Regions from separate parts of the Cupriavidus sp. 2KB_3 genome, predicted to be linked through region 1. Evidence: predicted binding sites of a transcription regulator. Region 1 holds the regulator's gene; the other holds the start of a gene.
The links. Region 1 encodes sigma-54, which starts transcription at its own class of promoters, with help from an activator protein. Its sites were predicted from a motif close to TGGCANGNAANCTGCTTT; they were not measured.
Positions count from the first base shown of each region.

Region 2: the regulator sigma-54 is predicted to act here: its motif matches at 1,947-1,964, upstream of AB4120_RS17315 (isopenicillin N synthase family dioxygenase).

Region 1 covers NZ_JBFRHD010000002.1:20,844-25,779, reverse strand. Annotated here, with positions in the region: gene hprK (HPr(Ser) kinase/phosphatase) at 1-604, opposite strand, end outside; gene AB4120_RS01880 (PTS sugar transporter subunit IIA) at 661-1,116, opposite strand; gene hpf (ribosome hibernation-promoting factor, HPF/YfiA family) at 1,593-1,946, opposite strand; gene AB4120_RS01870 (RNA polymerase factor sigma-54) at 1,997-3,478, opposite strand; gene lptB (LPS export ABC transporter ATP-binding protein) at 3,610-4,410, opposite strand; gene lptA (lipopolysaccharide transport periplasmic protein LptA) at 4,451-4,936, opposite strand, start outside.
Region 2 covers NZ_JBFRHD010000015.1:115,227-120,162, forward strand. Annotated here, with positions in the region: gene AB4120_RS17305 (MFS transporter) at 1-451, opposite strand, end outside; gene kdgD (5-dehydro-4-deoxyglucarate dehydratase) at 878-1,792, shown strand; gene AB4120_RS17315 (isopenicillin N synthase family dioxygenase) at 2,169-3,158, shown strand; gene AB4120_RS17320 (HU family DNA-binding protein) at 3,249-3,710, opposite strand; gene AB4120_RS17325 (Mpo1 family 2-hydroxy fatty acid dioxygenase) at 4,008-4,505, opposite strand; gene AB4120_RS17330 (arylamine N-acetyltransferase family protein) at 4,738-4,936, shown strand, end outside.

The DNA.
Region 1 (4,936 bases):
GGCAGCGGCCCTCGATGAAGTCAGGCCCGAGTCGCACGAAATCGACGGCATCGTCGGCCACGAGGCCGTGGCCGCGCGAAATCAGTTCCAGGCCCAGTTCGCTCTTGCCCAGCCCGGACTCGCCCATGATCAGCACGCCCATGCCGAGGATGTCGAGGAACACGCCGTGCATCGTCACGCGCGGGGCGGAGATGCGCGACAGGTAGAGCCGCAGGTGGTCGATCACGGCCGCCGACGACACCGGCGTGGTGAACAGCGGCGTGGACGAGCGCGTGCAGCGCAGCTCCAGGTCCGGCGGCGGCTCCATGCCATCGGCCACGACGAGGAACGGCGGCTCGAGCAGGATCAGCTCGCCCATCTGGCGCTTGCGAGGCTCGTCGTCGAGACGCTGGTAGTACAGGATTTCCGGCTTGCCGAGCACCTGGATCCGGTTCGGGTGGATCAGGTTCAAGTGGCCGACGAGGTCCGCCGCCGAGGTGGCTTCACGGGCGAATTCCACGTCGAAGGCCCGGTCGGCGCCTTCCAGGCCGGCGACCCACGAGAGCTTGATGTCGGCTGCGTTGTCGTCGAAGATCGACTGCGAGGTGACGCCGGTGAGTTCCATGCGCGTATGACTTTCGGGGGCGGACAGGCCGTTTCAGGCGGCCGTTGGGGCGGGAGTCAGGGATGCCACTGCGTCAGCAGATCATGCACCGCTTCCGACGTGGGTAGCGTGGCGAGGCCCTCGCGCATCTCGCGGTCCGAGAGCAGCTGGGCGATTTCCGACAGGATTTCCAGATGTTGTTGCGTGGCCTGTTCCGGTACGAGCAGGAAGATCAACAGCGACACCGGCTTGCCGTCCGGCGATTCGAACGGAATCGGCTCGGCCAGGCGCATGAAGCCGGCCAGCGGCTGCTTGAGGCCCTTGATGCGGCCGTGCGGAATGGCCACGCCGGCACCCAGGCCCGTGGAACCCAGCGATTCGCGCGCGAACAGGTTATCGGTCACGGTAGCGCGGGCCACGCCATGGTTGTTCTCGAACAGGAGCCCGGCTTGCTCGAAGACCCGCTTCTTGCTGGTGACGGTGACGTCGAGATGGATGTTGCCGGGTGGCAGCAATTTGGCCAAACGATTCATGGGCGATGCGCGAGAAGTCAGGTTAGCGGGCCGGGGCGCGAAGGCCGTCCCGCCGGATACGTGGCGAAGCTAGGGTACCGAGAACTTATCTGGGACGCCCGCATTGGAGCGTCCGGCCATTATAGAGCAGGGCTCCACCGCGATTTTGCGATGCAGCGCCGGGGTCGCGGCGGTGCCACGACGTGCCGGCCGGCTTGCCCACCCGGGGTGTCCCGGGGCCGTCCTGTCGTTATTTGTATGGCGGAGCATACACCGAGCAGGGCGGCTTGCGAACACTTGTTCCCATTTTGACCGCTCCCGGGTGTCCCGGATCGTCCTCGGGCGTGGCAATAAGGTAACGAAACATTCCAGGTGCCCGCACCGCCACCGCGGCGGCGCGCGCCCATCAAAAAAGCCGCGCTGATTGCGCGGCTTGAGCTCTTCTTTTCAGTCCTCTGCAGGGTTGGCAACCGCTCTGCTTCCGGTTGCCTGCAGGTCTACTGCTGCGTCAGTTGCTGGGCGGCCATCTGGTACTTCACCGCCTCGCGATCGTGGCCCTGTACGCGGTCCTTGTAGCGGATGACCTGGCGGTCGAGCTTGTCGACCAGACAGTCGATCGCCGCATACAGATCTTCATGATGCGCTTCGACGAAGATGTCCTTCCCCTTCAGATGCAGATTGATTTCCGCGTACTGGCGCCGGTCCTTTTCCTTGTGGTTGTCCACCGATAGCAGCACGCTCACGCCGATGACCTGATCGAAATGTCTGACAATTCGCTCCAGTTTCGTTTCCACATACTCACGCAGCGGGGGCGTGATGTCGAGGTGGTGTCCACTGATCTTGAAGTTCATAGCGCTTCTCCTTCTGAAAGAGCCGCACCAGGCAGGCGGTTGCGGCTCGGCTACAAAGTCTTGCGGAGATTCACTGCGGGGATCTTGAGCGCTTCGCGGTATTTGGCCACCGTGCGGCGTGCGACCACGAAGCCTTGCTCGCCCAGCAGTTCGGCGATCCGGCTGTCGGAAAGGGGATTCCTGGGGTCTTCGGCTCCTATCAGTTGCTTGATCAGCGCGCGGATTGCCGTGGAGGAGGCCGCGCCGCCAGTCTCCGTGGAGACGTGGCTCCCAAAGAAGTACTTCAACTCGAAAGTACCCATGGGCGTGGCCATGTACTTATTCGTGGTGACCCGGGAAATGGTCGACTCATGTAAACCGAGTGTATCGGCTATTTCCCGCAAAACCAAGGGGCGCATCGCGATTTCGCCATGCGTGAAAAAGTTCTTTTGACGTTCGACAATTGCCTGAGAAACACGCAGGATCGTGTCGAATCGTTGCTGGATGTTCTTGATAAGCCACCGCGCCTCCTGAAGCTTCTGCTGCAGGCCCGCCGTCCCCGACTCACCCTTCGCGCCGCGCAGGATCTGCGCATACATGTCGTTGATGCGCAGCCGTGGCATGACGTCCGGATTGAGCGCCGCGATCCATCCGCTGCCGCTCTTGCGCACGAACACGTCGGGCACCACGAAGTCGGCTTCGGGACGGTTGAACGCATGCCCCGGATACGGCGCCAGCGAGCGAATCAGTTCGTGTGCTGCCTTCAGTGCTATTTCGTCCACCTGGAGCGCTTTCTTTAGCCGTGTGTAGTCGCGCACGGCCAGCAATTCCAGGTGATGGTTGACGATGGTCAGCGCCAGGTCGCGATGCGGGTGCTTCAGGCGCCGCAATTGCAGGCTGAGGCACTCGGCGGCATTGCGCGCGCCCACGCCGGGCGGGTCGAAGCTCTGCAGCAGGGTCAGGATCGCGTGGACTTCGTCGATCTCGAACTCGAGTTCCTCGGGCAGTTCGGTGCAGATTTCCTCGAGCGAGGCGCTCAGGTAGCCGTCATCGTCGAGCGACTCGACCAGGAAGATGGCAAGGCCCTTGTCGCGCACGGAGATCTTCAGCGGGGCCAGCTGCTCCATCAGGTGCTCGCGCAGCGTGGGCTCGGCGTCGCGCAGCTGCATCGGCGTCTTCTCGTCCTCGTCGCCCTGGGGGCGGCGGGCAAAGTCGTCGAGGCTCCAGTCGCTGCCGTAGTCCTCGCTGCCGTTGTCGTTGTAGTTGTCGTCCTCGCCGCCGGATGCACCCTCGCTGCGTGCGTCGCCGTTGGGCTGCGGCTCGGAGGAAGCCGGCGCCGGGGCGCTCTGGAGGCTGACCGAGCCATCGGCGGACACCCGCAGCGGGCTTTCGATCCAGTCGTTCTCGCGTTCGAGCAGGGGGTTTTCGGTGAGCGCCTGTTCCACTTCCTGCTGGAGTTCAAGCGTCGAGAGCTGCAACAATCGGATCGACTGTTGCAGCTGCGGGGTCAATGCCAGATGTTGCGAGAGACGAAGCTGAAGCGACGGTTTCATGCGACCTATTCTATGCGCATCCTTCCGACTATGGAACGGAAATTGCTATCGCCTATCGCTCTGGCTTCCTGATCGCCCCCGGCTGTCGCCGTGGACCGAAAGAAACGCGGCCGCACGTGGCGGCCGATGGGTCACATGCGGAAGTTTTCGCCCAGGTAGACGCGTCGCACGGACTCGTTGGCGATGATTTCCTCAGGCTGGCCGGCGGCCAGCACCGTGCCTTCGCTGATGATGTAGGCATGGTCGCAGATGCCGAGCGTCTCGCGCACGTTGTGGTCGGTAATCAGCACGCCGATATTGCGCGCCTTCAGGAAGCTCACGATGCGCTGGATTTCGCCCACGGCGATGGGGTCCACGCCGGCGAACGGTTCGTCGAGCAGGATGAAGCGCGGCGCGGAGGCCAGCGCCCGGGCAATTTCCACGCGGCGGCGCTCGCCGCCGGAGAGCGACAGCGCCGGGTTGTTGCGCAGGTGGGCGATCTGCAGGTCGTCCAGCAGCGAATCGAGGCGCCGTTCGATCTCCGCCTTCGGCAGCGACTTGCCGTTCTCGATCTGCAACTCCAGCACGGCGCGGATGTTTTCCTCGACGTTGAGCTTGCGGAAGACCGAGGCCTCCTGCGGCAGGTAGGACAGGCCCATGCGGGCGCGCTCGTGGATCGGCAGGCCGCTGATGTGCTGGTCGTCCAGCACGATGTCGCCTTCATCCAGCGCCACCAGGCCCACGATCATGTAGAACGACGTGGTCTTGCCGGCGCCGTTCGGGCCGAGCAGGCCGACCACCTCGCCGCTCTTCACGTCCAGCGAGACGTCCTTGACCACGGTGCGCGATCCGTAGCGCTTCTTCAGGTGGCGCACGACCAGCGTGCTGCTGTCGGTACGGGCGGCCGACGGGGCTGCGGAGGCGTTCGGGGCGAGCGTGGCGGAGTCGTTCATCAGGTCAATGCATGCGTGACGCGGCGGGCGCGTCCGGGGTTCAGGGCTTGCCGGGCGCGGGCGCCGGCTTCAGTTCCAGCGGCGGCGGCGCGGCGGCGCCGCTGGCCTGGTCCGCGCGCGGCGAGAGCACGGCGCGCACGCGGCCGGACGGATTGCCGGTGGAGGTGTTGTTGTCGCCGCCCGCGGCCGTGTAGTACTCGTTGCGGCTGTCGTAGGTGATCACGGCGCCGCGGATCTCGTCGACGGTCTTGGCGCCGGCGATCCGCGCCGCACGGGCATGGCCGATCAGCTTCGACATTTCCTGCTTGCCGTCGTACTCGATGCGGTCGCCCCAGCCGTCGATGTATTCATCCACGCCGTCGCGCTTCTGGCGGATATACGCCTGACGGCCCGGGTTGGCCGTGGCCACCGCGTACTGGTAGCCCTCGGGGTCGGTGCGGATCTGCGCGGCATCAGACTTCAGCACCATCGTGCCCTTGGTCAGCACCACGTTGCCGGTCAGCGTGTAGATCTGCTTCACATCGTC
Region 2 (4,936 bases), on a different contig from region 1:
GGAACCAGCTGGCCACGACCTTGGCGTTGGCCGGGAAGGCCGGCGATTCGGCCAGGCCCACGGCGAAACGCAGCGCGAACAGCACGGTCATGGCCGAACCGATGGTGGCGAACACGCCCAGCCAGCCCTGCAGCAGCGTGAAGAACGACCAGACGAAGATGCTGGCCGCGTAGATACGGCGGGCGCCGAAGCGGTCGAGCAGCCAGCCGCCCGGAATCTGCGCCATCACGTAAGCCCAGCTGAAGGCGGAGAAGATGTAGCCCATCTGCACGGCGCTGAAGCCGAACTCCTCGCGCATGGCGGGGCCGGTAATCGACAGCGTGGCCCGGTCGGCGTAGTTGACCGTGGTCACAATGAAGATGAGCAGGAGAATCCAGTAGCGGACGTTGGTGCGGCGCGCGCCTTCGGCGGAAGTCGCGGCGGCGGCGCTGGAAGTGGGGCTTGCGTTCATCGGGGTCTCCTCACAGCCGGGGACCTGATGCAGGATGCGTGGACCGGCTTGTGATATGTCGTCGTACGACTGCGATTATAGGGATGCGGTTCCGTCAGACACAGTGCGCGTTTACCCTAGATCGGTGCAGATCGCCCTGCTTTCGGGCATCGGGCCGATTGCCGCCCCTTTCAATCTCCTTGCGGTCTGGCGGGCGATCGGCCGGGTTGGGCGAGGTGACGCCAGCCTCCGCGTGCCCGCCCCCGGTGCCAGCAAAAATGCCGGGGTTTTCCCTCAATCGTGCCCTTAGCCCTTGCACCGTCAAGTTGTTAGTTGTACGATGACTTATCTCGAATCCACTCAGCAGTTGGGTGCGAGGTCATCGAAACGGGCCTTGCCCCATCAACAAACCACACTATTCGCCATGTGGCGATCAGGATGAGCGACATGACTACACCGCAAGAACTCAAGCAGATTATTTCGGACGGCCTGCTTTCGTTCCCCGTGACCGACTTCGACGCACAGGGCAACTTCCGTGCGTCCACCTATATCGAGCGCCTGGAATGGCTGGCGCCGTACGGCGCCTCCGCCCTGTTCGCAGCTGGCGGCACGGGCGAGTTCTTCTCGCTGACGCAGCAGGACTATTCGAACGTGATCCGCACCGCGGTGGAAACCTGCCGTGGCAAGGTGCCCATCTTGGCCGGCGCCGGCGGCCCGACCCGCGTGGCCATCGAATACGCCAAGGAAGCCGAGCGCCTGGGCGCGCACGGCATCCTGCTGATGCCGCATTACCTGACCGAAGCCAGCGAAGAAGGCATCGCCAACCATATTGAAGAGGTCTGCAAGGCCACCAAGTGCGGCGTGATCGTCTACAACCGCGCCAACTCGCGCATCGGCGCCGACCTGCTGGAACGCGTGGTCGACCGCTGCCCGAACCTGATCGGCTTCAAGGACGGCGTGGGCGAGATCGAGGCGATGGTGCGCGTGCGCCGCAAGCTCGGCGACCGCCTGGCCTACCTGGGTGGCCTGCCGACCGCCGAGGTCTACGCCGCTGCCTACAAGGCGCTGGGCGTGCCGGTGTACTCGTCGGCCGTGTTCAATTTCATCCCGAAAACGGCGATGGACTTCTACCGCGCTATCGCGGCGGACGACCACGCTACCGTGGGTCGCCTGATCGACGACTTCTTCCTGCCGTACCTGGACATCCGCAACCGCAAGCAAGGCTATGCGGTGTCGATCGTCAAGGCCGGCGCCAAGCTGGTTGGCCACGACGCCGGCCCGGTGCGCGCCCCGCTGACGGACCTGACCGAAGAGGAAATGGGCAAGCTGGACGCCCTGATCCGCAAGCTGGGACCCCAGTAAGCGGGTTCTGCCTCCCCTTTGTGGGGAGAGAAGAACTGAACGCCGGCCTCTGGGCCGGCGTTTTTTTTGGGCGCGCCGCACCATCCTGCGGCGTGGCTTGCGCCATCACGGCGCACATCGGGCCGGAACTGGCCCGAACCCGGGTCAAGCCGGCTGGCCCGAAACCTGCAATCTCACCCCCCGAAGAGTAGAAGCGTTCAACCGCACACCCTCGGTGCGCGGCAGGAAATTGCTCTTGACGTCCGTGCCCCGCCCTTGCGCGACTGGCACCGGGGCTCAAGAGATCGTCCAGAGATCATCCCGAGGTCGAGATCCCCCGGCAGTCATCGCGCGAAAGGCAGGGCCGCAGCCCCCCTTTCCTGACTCCGGAACGATCATGAACGACACCTCCTCCCTCCACGAACTGGCCCGCGAATCGCGCATGGGCGCGCAAGGCCACGAGACCAGCGCGCGCGAGATTCGCCGCATCGACCTCTCCGACTACTCCCGCCGCAAGGCCGAGATCGCCGACGAACTCTGGCAGGCGGCCGTGGACGTCGGCTTCTTCCAGGTGGCAAACCATGGGATCGATCTCGCCGCCGTGCGCGAAGCCTTCGCCATGACCGAACGCTTCTTCGCGCTGCCGGAAACCGTGAAGGGCCAGTATCCGCTCCAGAAGGCCAACAACGCCGGCTGGGAGTCTCGCGCGCAGGTGCGGCCGTCCACCGGCACGCCGGACCAGAAGGAGTCCTACCAGATCACCCGCCCGCACATGGCGCCGCTGTGGCCCACTGAGGCGGAGCTGGCCGGCTTCCAGGCCACCATGCTGGCCTTCGAGCGCCAGTGCTGGGAGGTCGGCATGAAGATCCTGTCCTGCTTCGCCGACAAGCTCGGTTTCGATCCGGATTTCTTCACGCGCGCTCACGACCCGGCCGCGCCGGACTACCAGAGCACGCTGCGGCTGCTCCACTACTACGCGATTCCGCCCGAGGCACAAGACAAGCTCGAACTCTGGCGCGCCGGCGCCCATACGGATTTCGACTGCCTGACCCTGCTGTTCCAGCGCCAGGGCCAGGGCGGCCTGCAAGTCTGCCCGGGCAAGGAGATGGAGGCGCAGGCGTGGACGCCCATCGCCCCGGACGAGGACGTCATCACGTGCAATATCGGGGACATGCTGATGCGCTGGAGCGATGACCGCCTGCCGTCCAACTTCCACCGCGTGCGCAACCCCGCGCCGGGCGAGTACATGGGCCCGCGCTACAGCCTGGCGTTCTTCTGCCAGGCCAACCGCGAGGCGGTGATCGAGGGCCCCGCGCGGCTGTACCCGGCCATCTCGGCGGGCGATTTCCTGCGCCAGCGCGTGGCGGCCAACTTCAAGGCGTACTGATCCGCCCTCATCGCCGGGGCATCCCAGCAACAAAAAACCCCACGCGCCGGAGCGGGTGGGGTTTTCAGGACTACCAAAGATGCGTGGCGATCAGGCCGCGGCGTCCTTCAGCTTCTTCAGCGGACGGACCTTGACCTTGACGCTGGCCGGCTTGGCCGGGAACCAACGCTCTTCACCCGTGAACGGGTCCTTGCCAAAGCGCTTCTTCTTGGCCGGCACTTGCTGCGCGGTCACCTTCAGCAGGCCCGGCAGCGTGAATTCGCCGGCGCCCTTCTTGTTCAGCGCGCTGACGATGGTGTTTTCCAGATGGGCCAGCACCGACTTCACGGCCTTGGCTTCCAGCTGGGTCTGAGCTACCAGGTGAGCGACCAGGCTCGACTTGTTGAAGGTGTCCTTCAGCGGCTTCGGAGTCGGAGCAGCGGCCGGAGCAGCCTTCTTGGCCGGAGCGGCGGCCTTCTTGGCGGCAGCCTTCACGGGTGCCTTGGTTGCCGGTGCCTTCTTGGCAGCGGGCTTGGTTGCAGTCTTCGTGGTCGGTTTCGCTTTGGTCGCCATATCGATATACGTGAGTTGAAGAATGTGTCCCGGCGCATCGCCACGCATCGCTGCGTCTTACGGCAGTGGCACGTTGCGAATCACGGGTGCCGGTACGCACTGAATCATAGCGGAAAGTACCGCAAGTCAAGGGGTTTTCGTACATGAGGCACGTCAAACCCAGTGAAAACCCCGGGTTTTGTCGCTGCTTTGCGTCAGCAACGGCCTTGCAAACAGGCCTTGCGCACGCGCAAAGGGGGTACGTCCCCCCACTTTGGCGTGCGCGACGTGTGTCCGGAGATCCGGAATCTGACCCGATCAGTGCACGTGCGCGGCCATCGCGTCGTGCGTTTCGCGGGCGAGGCCCATCGCAAACGCGGTCTCCGCCACGAGGAAAAGCGGGCCGATCAGCAGCCCGACGAGGTCATCGACGAAGGCCGGCTTGCGCCCCTCGTAGTAGTGCCCGACGAACTGGATGATCCATCCCACCACGAACAGGCCGATGCCCGAGGCGAGCCAGGCCGCCGTCGGCAGCGCGGCAATCCATGCCCCAACCCATAGGAATACGGCCAGAATGACCACCATGGCGAGGCCGAAGCCGAACGACAGCCGCAGGTAGAACAGGCACGAGAGCGCGTAGACGACCATGGCGGGGGTGAGCAACGCCGCCCCCTCGCCAAGCGGCATGGCGGGCCGGCCCAGCAGCGTGGTCACCGCCAGCACGATCATCGGGATGCCGACGAAATGGGTGACGATGTTGCGGCGATCGCGGTGATAAGCCGCGTAATGCGACAGATGCTCGATCAGGGTTTTCACGGGGCGTCTCCTGTGAGAGGTGCCCGGCTGAGGATGCCTGTCATGCGTGGGGCATCGGTGCCGGTGGCGATGTCGACTTATAGTAGTGGGCGCGCCAGCCCGGGTCTACCCCACCGCTGACGAAGCGGAATCCAAGCGGAATCCAAGCGGAATCCGTCTGCGCAGCCTGGCATTCTCGCCAAACCAACCGCCACCGGGGCACTCCCACACCCCCACGGAGACAGCGATACCCATGCTTCCCGTCGATGAAATCTCCCCGCTCTCGCCCGATCAGCTGCAGGCATGGCTGGTGCGGATCGGCCTCGATGCCGCGCCGGCCACCCCAGACCGCCCCGCGCTGGACGCGCTGATCGCGGCCCAGCTCGCCCATATCCCGTTCGAGAACCTGAATCCGCTGACGGGCCGCCCGGTACGGATCGATCTGTCGGACG